DNA from 2 places in the Bacillus pacificus genome. Region 1 is predicted to be linked to the other one. Evidence: riboswitches for the same ligand, from Rfam matches in the RefSeq annotation. Region 1 holds a riboswitch; the other holds the start of a gene.

What was found. Region 1 has a riboswitch for preQ1 ahead of LMD38_RS18405 (QueT transporter family protein). Riboswitches for the same ligand answer to the same signal wherever they lie in the genome.
Region 2: linked by a shared signal. The riboswitch ahead of queC (7-cyano-7-deazaguanine synthase QueC) and the one ahead of LMD38_RS18405 (QueT transporter family protein) in region 1 are both predicted to bind preQ1.

What each region holds. Positions count from the first base shown of each region.
Region 1 is NZ_CP086328.1:3,541,089-3,549,488, reverse strand. It holds gene LMD38_RS18435 (GNAT family N-acetyltransferase) at 25-885, shown strand; gene LMD38_RS18430 (cysteine hydrolase family protein) at 926-1,486, opposite strand; gene LMD38_RS18425 (DUF6123 family protein) at 1,670-1,930, shown strand; gene LMD38_RS18420 (DMT family transporter) at 1,933-2,838, opposite strand; gene LMD38_RS18415 (reverse transcriptase-like protein) at 2,852-3,238, opposite strand; gene LMD38_RS18410 (aldose 1-epimerase family protein) at 3,309-4,181, opposite strand; PreQ1 riboswitch class I at 4,314-4,358, shown strand; gene LMD38_RS18405 (QueT transporter family protein) at 4,365-4,850, shown strand; gene LMD38_RS18400 (ribonuclease H family protein) at 5,002-5,661, shown strand; gene LMD38_RS18395 (zinc-finger domain-containing protein) at 5,674-5,850, shown strand; gene LMD38_RS18390 (DUF2564 family protein) at 5,884-6,132, opposite strand; gene cspB (cold shock-like protein CspB) at 6,252-6,449, opposite strand; gene LMD38_RS18380 (YqcI/YcgG family protein) at 6,715-7,443, shown strand; gene LMD38_RS18375 (LysE family transporter) at 7,582-8,214, shown strand; gene LMD38_RS18370 (hypothetical protein) at 8,234-8,400, shown strand, end outside.
Region 2 is NZ_CP086328.1:3,774,501-3,782,900, forward strand. It holds gene LMD38_RS19630 (YkvS family protein) at 155-340, shown strand; gene queF (preQ(1) synthase) at 396-893, opposite strand; gene queE (7-carboxy-7-deazaguanine synthase QueE) at 912-1,628, opposite strand; gene queD (6-carboxytetrahydropterin synthase QueD) at 1,621-2,112, opposite strand; gene queC (7-cyano-7-deazaguanine synthase QueC) at 2,112-2,774, opposite strand; PreQ1 riboswitch class I at 2,868-2,911, opposite strand; gene kinB (sporulation sensor histidine kinase KinB) at 3,119-4,327, shown strand; gene LMD38_RS19660 (DUF6254 family protein) at 4,339-4,455, opposite strand; gene LMD38_RS19665 (DinB family protein) at 4,555-5,088, opposite strand; gene LMD38_RS19670 (M3 family oligoendopeptidase) at 5,227-6,921, opposite strand; gene LMD38_RS19675 (MarR family winged helix-turn-helix transcriptional regulator) at 7,082-7,528, opposite strand; gene LMD38_RS19680 (DUF3149 domain-containing protein) at 7,719-8,400, shown strand, end outside.

The sequences.
Region 1 (8,400 bases):
AATGTCTAGATAAGGGGATGGAGTATGATTGAATTGGAATTTAGCGTGGAGCGTCTTAGGGAAGAACAAATAGGCGATATTGTAGCATTATCATCTTATATTGGTTGGGATTATAACAGGGAAGAAGTTGAAACAATTTTTAACTCAGGTATTGTATACGGCGTATGGAATGAGAGAAAGGAACTTATTGCTAGCGCAGCAATAATATTATATGGGGAGGCGTTGGCATCTATCGGAATGGTAATTGTACATCCAGATTATAAGGGAAGAGGAATTGGAAAGATGATTACAAATTCATGCATGAATAGCGTATCAGCTCAAACTCCATTTATGCTTATTGCTACGGATGAAGGGAAACCTTTATATGAAAAATTAGGATTTAGGGCAGTAAGTTATGTTTCTAAATACATATGTAACTCATACAATGCGAATGATTATTGTGTAAGAAATGAAGATTATGTGATGAATTATGAAGAGGGTGAGTTAGAAAAAATAATAAAAATAGATGAATATGCGTTTGGAACAAATAGAAAAGAGTTTTTAAAGAAAAGAATTATGCAAAGTGAACAGTGTATCGTTGTAAAGGACAAGGAACAAAATGTATTAGGTTACGGTTTAAGCATACAAACACCAGAAAATAAAATAATAGGACCGGTTGTTGCTAAAAATGATGAGATGGCAATGAGAATTGTACATGATTTAGCAAGGGGCCATAATGGGAGATTAAGAATAGATGTAACAGAAGGAAAGGACGATTTTCTGAAAGAGTTAGAGATTGCTGGTTTTAAAAGGGCGAATATACCACCCATTATGTTGAAAAATAGTGATCAATTATTGAAAAGAAATGGAGAACTATACAGTATTGCAGCGCAAATTTTTGGCTAAAAAAGAATCCTTTTCACGTAAGGATTCTTTTTTAGTTCATTTAATCACGATATTGGTCATGAGTTGGCTGAAAGAGATCTTCCTCGACATCTCTCACCATAGAAAAATGATCAACGTTATAATGCCCATGTAAAGTTTTATTGTGGTGACCAATAATTTGCTCTGCAGACAATACGTCAGAATCAGTTGTGGAATGACCGTTTTTAATTAATGTAACATCAAAGCCTTGTACAGTTGCAGTCCTCACAGCAGTATCAATACAATGCTCTGTTTTACATCCACCGATAACAATATGGTTAATCTTTTCTTCTTTTAAAAGTTCAAGTAAAGAAGTGCCATAGAATGCGTTTGTGGCTGCTTTATTAATAAGGATTGCAGACTGAGGTACTTGGATTTTATTATGTACTTCAAAGCCTACGCCGCTACCAGAAGCAACATCGATATCTCTTACGAAAACAATAAGGGCATTGGCATCTATTGCTTTCTGCACGGCTGTATTTAGTGTGGCTAATAGCTCAGTTTTACGAAAAACTTCATTTTCTTGTTCATTACCATCCATTAATTCTTGCTGTGCATCGATAATTAATAGTGCTTGTTTCATCGTGTCTCCCCTTTAATATGAAATAAGTTCCACGGTACATATTCCTTCATATTGTAAAGAAATCCTCCATTTATAAGCGAAGTAGACGATTGATTTACAAAGTTGTCAAAGAAATTTCATTCTCATGGCGTATAAAAACATGTATGATAGGAAGTGGAGAATTTTTGAGTAGGTGGGAATAACATGCAAACAGTAGAAGATTATCTTTCATTCTTACATACGAAAGGATTTAAATTATCAGAGGAAGCGCAAGGGTTTATTATGTTCGGACAAGGATATACGGGTGCATCTGATGGCATTGTAAACGCAGCAATAGAAGCGACAATTAAACATCAATTGCAGTTTGATGGCAGTTATTTTGTTGCGTTATTAGAACGATTGAAAGAAGAAGAGATTACAGATAAAAAAAGCGCTAAGGCTTTTATGCGGAAGTTACAATCGTAACTTCACGCAGCCTGCGCTTCTTTTTTTGTTTTAGAAGGTAATTCAACAAAAACCATGCCTAGGAAAATACAGAGGCATCCGATAATAGCGGAAATAGAAAGTTGTTCGTTTGCAACGAGAACGCCTGTTAAGGCAGCGAACACGGGCTCCATTGCGAAAATAATTGCTACTCTCGTTGGAGACGTATGTTTTTGTGCTGATGTTTGAATGAAAAAAGCAATGGATGTCGCGAACAGGGAAGTTAGAAATAGAGCAAATAAAAAGGAAGAATTCGTCCATAGTGCTACTGAAAATAATTTTTCCCAATCTTCAAACAAAAAGGCGCAAATAGAAGAAAACATACCGACAGCTAATACTTGCGATGTGCTTAACAATAAAGGTGATATTTTTTTAGAGAAGAAGCCGTTAACGAGAATATGAGCAGCGAAAGCAACTGCACAACCGAGAACGAGTATATCTCCAATGTTTAATTGAAAAGAATCACCTGCTGTTAATAAATATAAACCCGCTGTTGCTACAGCAATGCCAATTACGATAAAAATAGTAGCTTTTTGTTTTAGAAAGATAAAAGACAAGATTGGTACCATAACGATACTAAGCCCTGTTAAGAAACCAGCTTTTGAAGAAGTTGTATAAAGTAAGCCGAATGTTTGTAATACATAGCCAACGCATAAAAAGAATCCAACGGTTAATCCAGCGAGGCTACTCTGTTTTATATCTTGTTTTGAAGTTTTTTTTGAGAAAATCATTTGAACGAATAATAAAATGATTCCAGCGAACAAAAAGCGTATACCATTAAAAGTAAATGGTCCAACGAAAGACATAGCATTTTGAACGACGACAAATGTAGCTCCCCAAATAAAAGACACAAATAATAAAGCAAGAGGAGCAATCCAATCTTTTTTCACACTCATACCCCCGTTAATTTTGTAAGATAGCTTTTCTAGCTAATTCATCAGCAACTTTATTTTGACTACTTGGAATCCACTTAATAAAAAAGAGATCGAAACTTTTTATGTACTGCAGTGCTTCCTCTAATAGTGGTGCAAACATTTTATTTTTTGCGTATTCTTTTTCGACAGCTCGCTCAACAAGTTGCGAATCTGTACGAAAAGAGACAATGTTATAATTATGCTCCGTGCAATATTTTAATGCCGCAAGTAAAGCGTGGTATTCCGCTTCATGATTGGACATTGTCCCAAGGGGGAATGATAATTGTACAGCGGGTTGAACCCCTTTAATAAATACGCCTGCACCAGAAGGACCAGGATTTCCTTTTGATGCACCATCAATATATACTTCAATCAAAATGAGAAACCTCCAAATGATAAGATGATCCCCTACCTATATGTTTCATTGAAGTAGGGGATAGAGTAACTTAGCCGATTGTAATACTATAACGACATGTAAATGTTTCATTCGCTTGTAAAGATTGAATTCCTTTTTTTTCCTTGAAATCTTTTGCTGGATTTACTTCATCAGCAATTCCGTACCAAGGTTCAATACATAAGAAAGGTGCATTCTCGCCTGGTGTCCATACGCCGACAAATGGGAATCCGTCAAATTCTACTTTTACAAATTTATTATGTTTATGAGAACGAATAGAGATTTCATCCGTATTCATATTTTCAAAAATAAGCGCATCATTTTTAAATAGATCATAAGTAAGTGGTAATTCATTTGTACTTTCAGCGATTAATTGCTTTTTATTTGAAAGGTAAGGTCCTTCTAATACACTTGTTTCTAAGCGTTCAGAACCATTAAATGATAGATGGTAATCTGTAAATGATTCGCCTTCTAATAACGGGAAATTGAAACCAGGATGCGCCCCGATTGAGAAGAACATCTCTTTTGAAGTAGGGTTATTTACTTCGTATGTTACATGAACGGTTTGTCCGTCTAGTTCATAAGAAACGAGTAATTTGAATTCGTATGGGTATTTTTTTAATGTTTCTTCATTACTAGTTACAATGTAGGTGATTTTCGTTTCACTTTGTTCTTCTACAGAGAATGTAAGATCACGAGCAAAGCCGTGTTGTGTTAAAGAATAAGGTTTACCATCTACGTAGTATGTATTATCTACTAATCGGCCGACGATTGGGAATAAAATTGGTGCACGGCGTCCCCAATAAGTAGCATCACCTTGCCATAAGTATTCTGTATTGTCTTCTTTTAAGCGAACGCTTTGTAATTCTGCACCTTTGTCAGAGATGGTAACGATCACTTTTTCATTTTGAATTGTTGCAGTCATGAAGTAAAACCTCCTAAATCTTTCATATATTTCATTATACGTTGTCTAAAAGAAAAAGGGTAGTTCATGGTAGGAATCTATTGACGAAAGGGGGGCTACCGCGTAAAATATAATCTTGTTGCTAAAAAAACGAATAACGTGGTTCGAAACCATCCCACGTAAAAAAACTAAGGAGATTTTGTCATGAATATTAGAACTTTAGTCGGTAATGGTATTTTAGCGGCATTATATATTGCTGTTTCTATGCTTATTCAGCCATTTGGCTTTACGAATGTACAGTTTCGTATTTCAGAGATGTTTAATCATCTCGTTGTATTTAATAAGAAAGCAATTTACGGAATTGTATTAGGTGTATTTTTAACGAATCTCTTTTTCTCACCTATGATCGCTTACGATTTAGTATTTGGAGTAGGGCAATCTATTCTTGCATTAGTTGCAACGATTATTTCTATGCGATTTATTAAAGGTGTTTGGGCTCGTATGATTTTTAATACAGTTATTTTTACAATTACAATGTTTATGATTGCAATTGAACTTCATCTTGCATTTGATTTACCATTTATGTTGACTTGGTTAACATGTGCAATCGGTGAATTTGTTGTTATGGCGATTGGTATGCCTGTAATGTACTGGATTAATAAACGAGTACAATTTGAAAGATTTATGTAATAGATGAAAGAGCTATTCCTAAAGGGATAGCTCTTTTTGCATGTGATAATATTGAATATAATTCTTTGACTCTTGATAAAATATAATAAAATAAAGTGAGGCTTTCATTAGCTGGCTACATATAAGAAGTCTTATATAAGGGGAATCTAGTATGAAATATAAAATTCATTGGTTGTATAAAACAAAGCGCGGTTTGCAGACGGACTTAACGACAGATTATATGAACATAGAAGAAGTACTTCAATTTGCAGAGGATTTCGAGAAAACAGGAAGAGTGAAAGAATTATTATTTTATGATGAAATGGATGCAGAATGGTCATTAAAGGAAATGAAGAAGCTGAGCAAACAAGTGGAGGAAGAACCCCAAGAAATACTCGTTTATTTTGATGGTGGTTATGATGTACAGACGAAAGAAGCTGGAGTAGGTATATGTGTGTACTATAAAAAAGGAAATAAAAACTACCGAATTCGCCGTAATGCATATATAGAAGGCATATATGATAATAATGAAGCGGAATATGCATCATTACTATATAGCATGAATATACTCGAGGAATTAGGGATTAAGTATGAAGCGGTCACGCTTCGCGGAGATTCTCAAGTTGTACTGCAGCAATTGGCTGGAGAATGGCCTTGTTATGATGAACATTTAAATCATTATTTAGATCAAATTGAGCAAAAGGCGAAGCAAATGAAATTAAAACTTGTATGTGAGCCTATATCAAGAAAACAAAATAAAGAAGCACATCAATTAGCTACGCAAGCATTAGAAGGAACAGTGATTGATAGTCATAAAGAAATAACCGAATAGAGAGGTGCAAGAGTGGATAAAAAGCAACTCATTACAGAGGTAAATGACTTATTAGAAACGTATTGTGAAGGATGTTTTTTGCGAGAACATAATCGAAAGACAAATAGTAAGTATTATGCTCATTCCTTTTGTATAAGACAATGTACAGTTGGAGAAACATTGAAAAAATATGGGGAACAGTTGTCATGAAAAAACATCCAGAGAAAACTCTCTGGATGTTTTTTAGTGCTTCGCTTCATTTAATTGATGCTCGCACTCGCTTAATTTCTTTTCCTCATTTATTAAAAATGGCTCGTCTAAATCTGTTGCAACAGATTTCATAATTTCAAGCTGAGAGCGAGCTGCTTCTACAGCAGTAGTCGCATGCTCTAATGTATCTGGATCCATTGAAATTGTCGCTGATCCTACCATTTTTTGTGCTGTTTCTACACGGAATTTCACTTCTTCAAAATCATTTACTTCTGATCCCATTAATAATTCCTCCTTTGTATAGTGCGCATTTCACATAGTTTTTGCTCTGGAAAACGGAAATATACAAAGGAATAACAAAGGAGGTTACCAAGTAAGGTAACCTCCTGTCATATGTTGGATTAAAGTTTTACTACGTTAGCAGCTTGAGGTCCACGGTTTCCTTCAGTGATATCGAAAGATACTTCTTGACCTTCTTCTAAAGCTTTGTAGCCTTCGCCTTGAATAGCAGAGAAATGTACGAATACATCGTCAGCGCCTTCAATTTCGATAAATCCAAAACCTTTTTCGTTGTTAAACCATTTTACTTTTCCTTGCATGTTACAATTCCTCCTAGAAAACATTTACGTTTTTTCATTTAGTGAAATTCATTTGAAAAGATAATATAAACTAAAAATGCTATAATCTTGAATATTCTGCTAAATGATTAATTTAAATATACACGAATTGGGAGAATTTAGTCAAGTAAGCGATTTTATTTTTTTGTATTTTTAAATAATTTTTTAGCCAAATTTTTTAATAGGTATAGGACAGGCCGAGTATGTAATAGTCTTAATTGAACGCTATACATAATGAGGTGAAAGAATGAATGAGTCTTATTTATTAGATAATGAAGGAATGAGAACGAGAAACGACATACCGAATTGGGTTGCAAAGGAATTTCAAAATTTTTCGAGTGTTGTGCTAGAACCAACTTTTCCGTGTTATTTCGGCTTAACAGCTTTAAAAAAGAACGAACTTCGTTATTCATTTCTCTCTCATAATGATTGGAGTCATTTGCCACATACAATGTTATCTTTTTTAGAGTTAATGAAAGAGCGTCCAATTGTAAGAAGAGGCTTTTTTCTTTTTGTAGAACCGGAATGTGAGGAGCAATCACTGGAATATTACCGTGATTACTTTTGGAAAGTACTACAATATTTACATGAAAACGATAAGGAAACATGGCCAAAGCAAATTCCTGAAGACCCAGATCATTACTTATGGGAATTTTCATTTGGCGGGGAACCGATATTCGCATTTGGAAACGCACCAGCCTATAAACAACGAAAAACTAGGCATTTAGGAAATTCTCTCGTTATTGGATTTCAGCCACGTACTATATTTGATGGATTAGAAGGGGATCGTCCTAAAGGAGCATATTCTAGGCAAACGGTCCGTGAGCGAGTTGAAAAGTGGGATCAGCTGCCGAAACATCCTAACATTAGTCATTATGGTGATCCGGATCATCGTGAATGGAAACAATACTTTATAGGAGACGATGTAGAACCGTTAAAAGGAAAATGTCCTTTTCTTCATAAGATAGAAAAGTAAGAGTCATCATCTGGATGGCTCTTTTGCATATTTTGGATAAAAAAGGGTATTTTAGTAGTAAATATTTTGAGGAAAGCTAGTCTATTTTTAATTATTACATCATTACTTAATAGTAAAGGAAGTAGAAAGGATAGAGTGATGTTTGGAGCAATTATACAACAAATTGTATTAGGTATTTCATTAGCTGCGCCAGTAGGTCCGATTAATATTGAAATGTTAAAACGAGGAATTGAACGAGGTTTTTGGCATGCGTGGGTTGTTGGAATTGGTGGAATGACAGCAGATATTTTGTTTATGCTTCTCATCTATTTCGGTTTATCTTCTCTGTTTATGTATACATATGTACAAGCTTTTATGTATTGCACAGGGTTTTTCTTATTATTTTATTTAGGATTTCAAAGTGTAAAACAAGGAATTTCTCAATCGAATATGGAATATAAAAAAGAAGAGGTAGGCGGCCTTAAACAATCGTTTATGGCAGGTTTTTTAATTGCGATATCCAATCCATTAAATCTTGTTTTTTGGTTTGGTATATACGGAAGTACACTTAGCTCATTGCTTACGAAGGTAACGAAACAAGAAGCCTTTTTGTACAGTCTTTGTATTATCGTTGGTATTATTTTATGGAATGTAAATATTGCTTTTTCTGTCCATTTTGGCAGAACATTATTAAAGCAAAAAGCACTTGGCTATATAACAGCCGGAGCAGGTATTATTTTAGTAGGATATTCTATCCATTTTGCATACAAAGCTTTACAGTTGTTCACATAAGATTGAAGGGGAGATTTTTATGTATCGAACCACTATTGACGGAAAAGAAATCATTATTACGTTAGCACCAAAAATTAGAAAAGAAATTACTGATAGAAATCCACTATATGAAGCGGTATTTCATAATGCAGCAAGATTACTACAAACAAAGCAACCAACGTTTGCTGTAAATCATGAAATATTTGG
Region 2 (8,400 bases), 230 kb from region 1:
ATGACATTCTTGCATATTTTCTTACAAAAAGTGAATGTTTTTCGAATTTTTACTTTGGAAACATTTACAAAATGGACAATATGGTTCAAAATAGGAAGAAATAAAAAACCAAAATTATTCTTTTTTGGGAAAACTGTAACAAGGAGAGTTGCTTATGCAGATCGCAGAAACTGGAGATATCATTGAATTTAAAGGTGGAATGCAAGGCCGTGTTCAAAAAGTAAATCAAAACTCCGTTATTGTAGATATAACAATTATGGAGAATTTTAGAGAACTAGATATGGAACCTCTTACAGTTGTTAGTCATAAAAACTATACTGTCATTAATCAAAATGCATAATATAATAGAAAGAAAGGATCTGTATGTTATACAGATCCTTTCTTTCTATTATATATTAACGATTATCAATTGTTTCTGGATATAAATCATGGTTCATCATGCGGTAGTCAGCCATTTGTTCATACTTCGTTCCTGGGCGACCGTAGTTGCAGTAAGGATCAATGGAAATCCCTCCACGTGGTGTGAATTTACCCCATACCTCGATGTAACGTGGATCCATTAATTTAATTAAGTCATTCATAATAACGTTCATACAATCTTCGTGGAAGTCACCATGATTTCGGAAACTAAATAAATATAGTTTTAAAGATTTACTCTCTACCATTCTTTGTTCTGGAATGTAGCTAATATAAATTGTTGCAAAATCCGGTTGGCCTGTTTTCGGACATAAGCTTGTAAATTCAGGGCAATTGAATTTAACAAAGTAATCACGGTTTGGATGATTATTATCAAAAACCTCTAAAATTTCTGGGCTATATTCAAATAAATATTTTGTATTTTGATTTCCTAACAATGTTACATCTTTTAAATCTTCATCTAATCTTCCTGCCATTTTAAACATCCCTTCTCATTATACTCCGCGTTTATTTCCCCATACTAACGCATGAAGCTGCGGCAATACTTTTGCATTATTCATTTCTTTACGATTAACTGCTTTTTCAATTAACCACTCATACTTATCTAATAGCTTTTTAATCAACATCGCATCATCCACAGTTTTTGTATCATCATTTCCTACTTGTAAGAAAAATGGTACATGTGGATAACGTTCGTGCATCTTAACTGCATACTCGAAATCATAATCGTCAAATACTACTACCTTTAAACTAATATCTTTTCCTGCTAGTTTCTGAATCATAGCATCTAACTTCTGAAAATCAGTTTTCATTGTCGAACTTGGTGGTTTTGGAGAAATCGTTATCTCATCAATTTGAAGTAACCAATCTTGCCATTTACTCCCTTGCGTTTCGATTGCTGTTCGCATTCCATTCTCTTTTAATATAGAAAGAAGAAACTCAATATTTTTCAGCAATGCCGGATTTCCACCTGAAATCGTAACATGAGAAAAATTTTCGCCGCCAATTTCTACAAGCTCATTCCAAACGTCTTCCGCTGTCATCTGTCTAATTTGATCTTTAGCAGATCCATCCCACGTAAAAGCTGAATCACACCAAGCACAGCTATAATCACAGCCAGCTGTACGGATAAACATCGTCTTTTGTCCTACAACCATTCCTTCACCTTGAATAGTCGGACCAAATATTTCTAAGACAGGGATTTTACTCATCTAGCATCCACTCCCGTCTTACTTCCGCATAACTAGTTGGAGTCTCAAACAGCCGAACAAATTCAACACGAGCTCCTTTATATTCGTTCGCACGATTATCTTTTGTTAACGCTTCTGCCATCTTTTCATAAATCCAAACGACCATATTTTCAGCAGTTGTATTCATCGCTGGTAACGTTTCGTTTAAATAACGATGGTCTAAATAAATTTCTATTTCATTCTTCCAAATTTCTTTTATATCTCCAAAGTCAATTGCAAGACCGATTTCATTTACATATCCACTAATCCCAAATACAACTTTATATGTGTGACCATGTAAGTTTTTACATTTCCCTTCATAACAGTGTAAATGGTGTGCTGCATCAAATGTAAATTCCTTGCTGACCATTACTCTTTTATTATGATATTTAAGCTGTTTACGCTGAATATCCTTGTCCATTTTTTGCAAACTTTCTACAATGCGAAATCCAAAGAAATTATCCATTAGTTACTCGCCCCTTCGCGTTCTTGTAGGTACGTATCTAATCCTGCTTTACGAAGTTGACATGCTGGACATTCACCGCAACCATCACCAATGATTCCGTTATAACATGTTAATGTTTTTTCTCGAACAAACTCGAATGCTCCAAGTTCATCTGATAATTTCCATGTTTCCGCTTTATCAATCCACATAAGTGGTGTATGAATCACAAACGGATAATCCATGGATAAATTTAAAGTAACGTTTAACGATTTCACAAACACGTCACGGCAATCTGGATAACCACTAAAATCAGTTTCACATACACCCGTTACAATATGACGTGCTCCAACTTGTTTTGCTAATACAGCAGCAAATGACAAGAATAGTAAATTTCGTCCATCTACAAACGTTGATGGTAATTCACCTTCTTCATGTGTAATCTCCATATCCGTTCTCGTTAACGCATTTGGAGCAAGTTGATTTAATAGACTCATATCTAGTACCGTATGTTTAATTCCTAGCTCTTTTGCAATTTCCGCTGCACAATCAATTTCTAGCTTATGACGTTGATTGTAATTAAACGTTACAGCCTCTACTTCTGCAAACTGCTCTATTGCCCAAAATAAACATGTCGTACTATCTTGTCCTCCACTAAAAACAACAACTGCCTTTTCTTTTTTCATTTCACTCATTCTCCTTCTCTACTACGAATAAGAAGAAAGAACGTTCTTGAACTGTCACAATAAAAAAACAAAACAATACCTAAAGATATTGTTGTTTCCATAGTTTTTTATAGAGGGAGTTCGCGAACCTCTCCCGTGCATTACACGGAATTCCTTCTTTCATTGACAAAGCTTATTGTAACATATTGTATACTACCAGAAAAAATTTCTGATTTTTCCGCTATTTCTCATTTCATTTCTTTCATTTTATAGTATGATTAATCTAATGTGAGAAGAGAGGAGGCACTCCGCTGAAACCCTTTATTATTTATCTCTTTTTAAATATATTATTCATCCTTGTTACAATGCTCGTATACCATTTATTTTGGAATCAAAAAGGGAAACGTTCTCCTAAATTAAATTCAACTATATTTATTACATTATGTTGCCTCGCTACCATACTATGTATTACTTTCGGAGCAAAAACAAATTATGGATTTCAATTTGATATGCGTCATATCGTATTAATTGTCGGTACATTAACAGGAGGTCCTATTGCCGGTGGATCTATATTAGTTGTACTAAATATATACCGCTTCTTATTAGGAGGAATAGGTGTTTTCCCATCGCTTATCGGTTCTATCCTTCTATTTATTGTCCTACTATTTACATATAAAGTTTTCAATCGAACCTCTAATCGTATAAAAGTAGCACTTGCTATTATCTACAGTCTCACATACGGATTGAGTTGGATACCTTTCTTCCTTTCAAAGGTTACAAATAAGACTGATTATATACCACATATTATTGTGTATGAGTTATGTACGATACTTGGCACGATACTTATTTTATATTTACTACACATATTACAAACTCAAGTTCGTCTTCAAAACGAACTTATGAATGCTGAAAAGTTTCATTTAATTGGCGAAATGGCAGCATCCATCTCTCATGAGATTCGCAATCCGTTAACTTCAACAAAAGGATTTTTACAACTTTTGCAGTCAGATACATGCACTGAGCAAGAGCGAAAATTATATATTGACATAGCCATCAACGGAATCGAACAAGCAAATCACGTTCTTACAGATTATTTAACCTTTGCAAAACCAAGTATTGAAAAAGAACAAACATTACAGTTAGAAGAAGAACTACTGCATGCATTATCGTTAATTACACCGCTTGCTAATTTAACAAATGTGCGTACACATTATATAAAGCAAAGTACTTCTTTTTTTATCGCGGGAGAAAAGCAAAAACTAAATCAATGTTTGTTAAATATTTTAAAAAACTGCATTGAGGCCATGCCAAAAGGCGGTGATCTTTATTTCACATTAGTTCCTGATCATAAGCATATTCAATTATATATAAAAGATACAGGAGTTGGCATGGATCAAGAACAAGTAAAACGCCTTGGATCCCCTTTCTACTCAACAAAAGAAAAAGGCACTGGTCTTGGAATGATGGTCGTATTCAGTGTTGTGCAAGCTATGAACGGAAAAATTGATATTATAAGTGAAAAAGGTACAGGTACAACTTTCTTATTAACTTTTCCACTCATACAAAAAACGTGATGAAATACTCATCACGTTTTTTCTGTTCCTTCAACTAATTCAGCAAAAGCTTTCACTTTGCCATGTGGTTTTTGATTTTCTTTACGTGCTTTCCATGCGCGCTCTTCTTCTTTCTTTTTCTTGGACATACTTTTCAACTCCTTCTTATCTTTCTTTCTGTAGTATTCCAAAATAAGAAGAAAAACTATGCACATACGAAAAAGAAGTGGTCTCCCACTTCCTTCTAATTATCGCTGTAAAATTGCGTGTTTCGCCTCTTTTAACTGCGTAAGATGTCTTTGTTCATGCAAATCAAGAAATTGAACCCACTGATACAAATTCAAATCATTAAAAACAGGATGCTTTAATCCATTTTCAAATAGATCTTTTTCATCTAAAACACTATGAAGCGTGTGTAATAGTTCTTGTCGTGAATGTTCTAGTAATTGAATTCCTTGCTGTTTTTTCATTAGCGTTTCTGTTGGTTTCATTTGCTGAGGAGCTTCTCGTTTATATGTGCGATCCAGCGTAAGTTGGAGGTCTTTAAATGGAGTCGTGTTTCTTTCGTTTTTTTGTAAAGCATATGCAAGGGCAGACGTGACAGATTGTTCAACTAAATGCAAGTGATGCAAAATTTGAATAATACTCCATTTATCACGACGTGGCTTTACATTCACTTCTGTATCATTTAACATTTCAATTTCTGATAATAGCGTGCTTCGGGTAGACTGTAATGAGTTCACCAAACTTTCTAAACTCACATCCATATTAGATTGAAGCATACTTCTTTCCCCCCTTTTGTTGGTGAAAAGAGGTGCTCCTTATTAGAAACACCTCTTTAGTATTCTGAATTTTCTTTTATTATCTCATCATTTTCTCGTTATGTCGATGTTAAACATGTGAAAAAAAGCGCATGTTTTTTACAATTTTGTGTCGTCAATTGCTTGTAGCCATGCTTCAATTTCTGTAATAACACTTTTCACACAGCCTTCAGCAAATGGTGATGTTAAATTTGCAACTTCTACTAGTTCCAAGAATGATTTACTTCCACCTTGTTGGCACAGATTCACATAATCTTCCCACGCCTCTTGTCTATTATCTCTTGCACGTTTCCAAAATTGCAGTGCGCAAATTTGTGCTAACGTGTAGTCAATATAGTAGAACGGGGAGCTATAAATATGCCCTTGACGTTGCCAGAATCCACCGCGCTCTAAATAATCATTATCTTCATAATCACGATGCGGTAAATACTTTTTCTCTATATTACGCCATGCTGTCTTGCGCTCTTCTGGTGATGCTTCAGGATTTTCATATACATAATGTTGATATTCATCAACAGATACACCATACGGTAAAAACAGAAGTGCTGAACTTAAGTGAGAGAAATAATATTTATCTGCATCTTCTTCAAAGAATAACTTCATCCATGGCCATGTGAAGAATTCCATACTCATAGAGTGAATTTCACACGCTTCATATGTTGGCCAATTATATTCTGGAATTTCAAATTTACGACTTTCATATACTTGAAAAGCATGGCCTGCTTCATGTGTTAATACGTCAATATCACCAGACGTTCCGTTAAAATTCGAGAAGATAAACGGCGCTTTATAATTCTCAATATATGTACAATATCCACCGCCAGCTTTTCCTTTTTTCGCAACTAAATCTAATAAATCATTATCTAACATGAAATTGAAAAATTCATCTGTTTCAGCCGATAACTCTTTATACATCGTTTTTCCATGATTAACAATCCAATCCGCATCTCCTTTTGGAGTTGGGTTACCTGTTGGAAATTCAAAGTTTTCGTCGTAGTACGCTAACTTCTCTACACCGATACGCGCTTGTTGACGTTTTCTTAATTCCGTTGTAACGGGAACGATATAATCTAGCACTTGCTGACGATAATTCGCTACCATTTCCGCATTATAATCTGTACGGTACATTCTTGCATATCCAAGTTCAACAAAGTTTTTGAAACCTAAAGATTTGGCGATTTTCGTTCTCACTTTAACAAGCTCGTCATAAATACGATCTAACTCTTCTTCATTCTCAGCTAAAAATCCGTAATACGCCTCACTTGCTGCTTTACGTTCACTTCTCTCTTTCCCTTGCATAAATGGAATAAGCTGTGATAACGTTCTTTCTTCTCCTGCAAAATCAATTTTTGCAGATGCTAATAACTGTGTATATTGTGAAGACAATTTATTCTCTAATTGTAAATCCTTCACGACTTCATCAGAATATGTTTTTAAATCACACTCCGCAAGAGCAAATAATTGCTTCCCATAATACGCTTCTAATTCTTCACGGAATGGAGAATGAATTAACGCATTATAATACTTTGTACCATATCCTTGTACAACTGGAGAGAATTCATCAAAGAAATCTTGCTCTTCCTTATAAAAAGCATCTGTTGTATCAACAGAATGACGAATGTAACAAAGATTCCCCATTGTACCAAAATCGTTACGAATTTCGTTAATTGAATGAATGACTTGTTTTTGTTCCTCTACAGTTTTTGCGTTATCAAACTTCTCTAAAGCAGCTGTAAACTTCTCTTTTAATTCTTCAATATTTGGCCTTTTATATTCATAGTCTTTAAATGACATGAACGAGCCTCCTCTCCATTATATGCATCCTTACTATAATTCAATGCTTACTTCCAAATCTCCTCTTATTCTTCAACAAAATATGGCATATACTGCCATCATTACATGTAAACAAAAAAGCTTTGGATTTCTTTATCCAAAGCTCCTTTGGAACATATTATTACTTTTCATACTTTCCAATCTTTTTTAATAGATCAAGTAATTCGTCCTTTTCCTCTTTCGTTAACATTTCAAAAGACTGATGAATAACTTGCTCATGCCCTGGAAAAATAGAAGCAATAAAGTTCTCTCCAGATTCAGTTAATTGTGCATAAATAACACGTCTGTCATTCGGACACGGAATTCTTTTTACTAGTCCCTTTTTCTCTAACTTATCTACAACATATGTAATGCTGCCACTAGCTATTAAAATACGCTCACCAATTTGCTGAAGTGGTTGACCGCCTTTATGATATAGCAGTTCTAATACAGCAAACTCAGTTGGATTTAAACCGTTACTTTGTATAGACTTATTTGTAGTATCCATAACAGAACGATGTACACGAGATAATGCAATAAATACTTTTAAAGATTGAGAAATATCTTCTCGTTCATTATTTGATGTCATACAACTTTCAACCCTTCACTTAAATTCTCAGTAATAAAAAGAACAAAATAGTACTTCATATAAATTCCGAATGAGTATTCACTCATTCATTACCTCTCCCCAAATATATTATGAATGATTCTTGAATAAAAACATGACAATTTTAACATAGTTTATATATAATGATAATAAAAAAGAAGGAGTACCAAATTTGAAATTCAAATTCCACAGCATAGTTATATATATATTGCTTGTTATCCTACCAACAATAGGGATTGGTGCTACATTTTATTCATATCATTCGTATAAAATGAAACAAGAAAATAAACAAGTTGCCCATACGGTTCTCTTTTTATATAGAGACTATTTAGATCACCACCTTGGCGAAGCAATTTCTGCCCTAGAAATGCTCGCAAAGGTCGTAGGAACCGAGACTGGAAATATTAATGGAATGAAAGAAATTGTACATGATACGGATGGAAACGATGCACATTTTTCTGGTCTATATTACGCTACACCAGAAGGTATCATTACAATCGCATCGGAAGGTGACCGACCACCTGTTGATGTCTCAGATCGTAAATATATTCAAAACGCATTACAAACTAAGAAAACAACTGTATCATCCGTCATTACAGATCGTGTTCTTGGCCATCAAGCTATTATGATTGCTTCCCCCATTTTCAATAAACAGAAGGAGCTCTCAGGCTTATTGTTAGCAAGTTTACGCTTTGACTACATTTCATCATCTTTAAATGCCATTAAGCCACAATACCATTTTGAAGTAACTGATAAGTATAATGTAGTTTTTCTAAACGATGATAATAACGAAACAAGTGATGCTCATTCTAATATGCTTACTACTCCACTCCAAAGATTAGATTGGAAAGTCT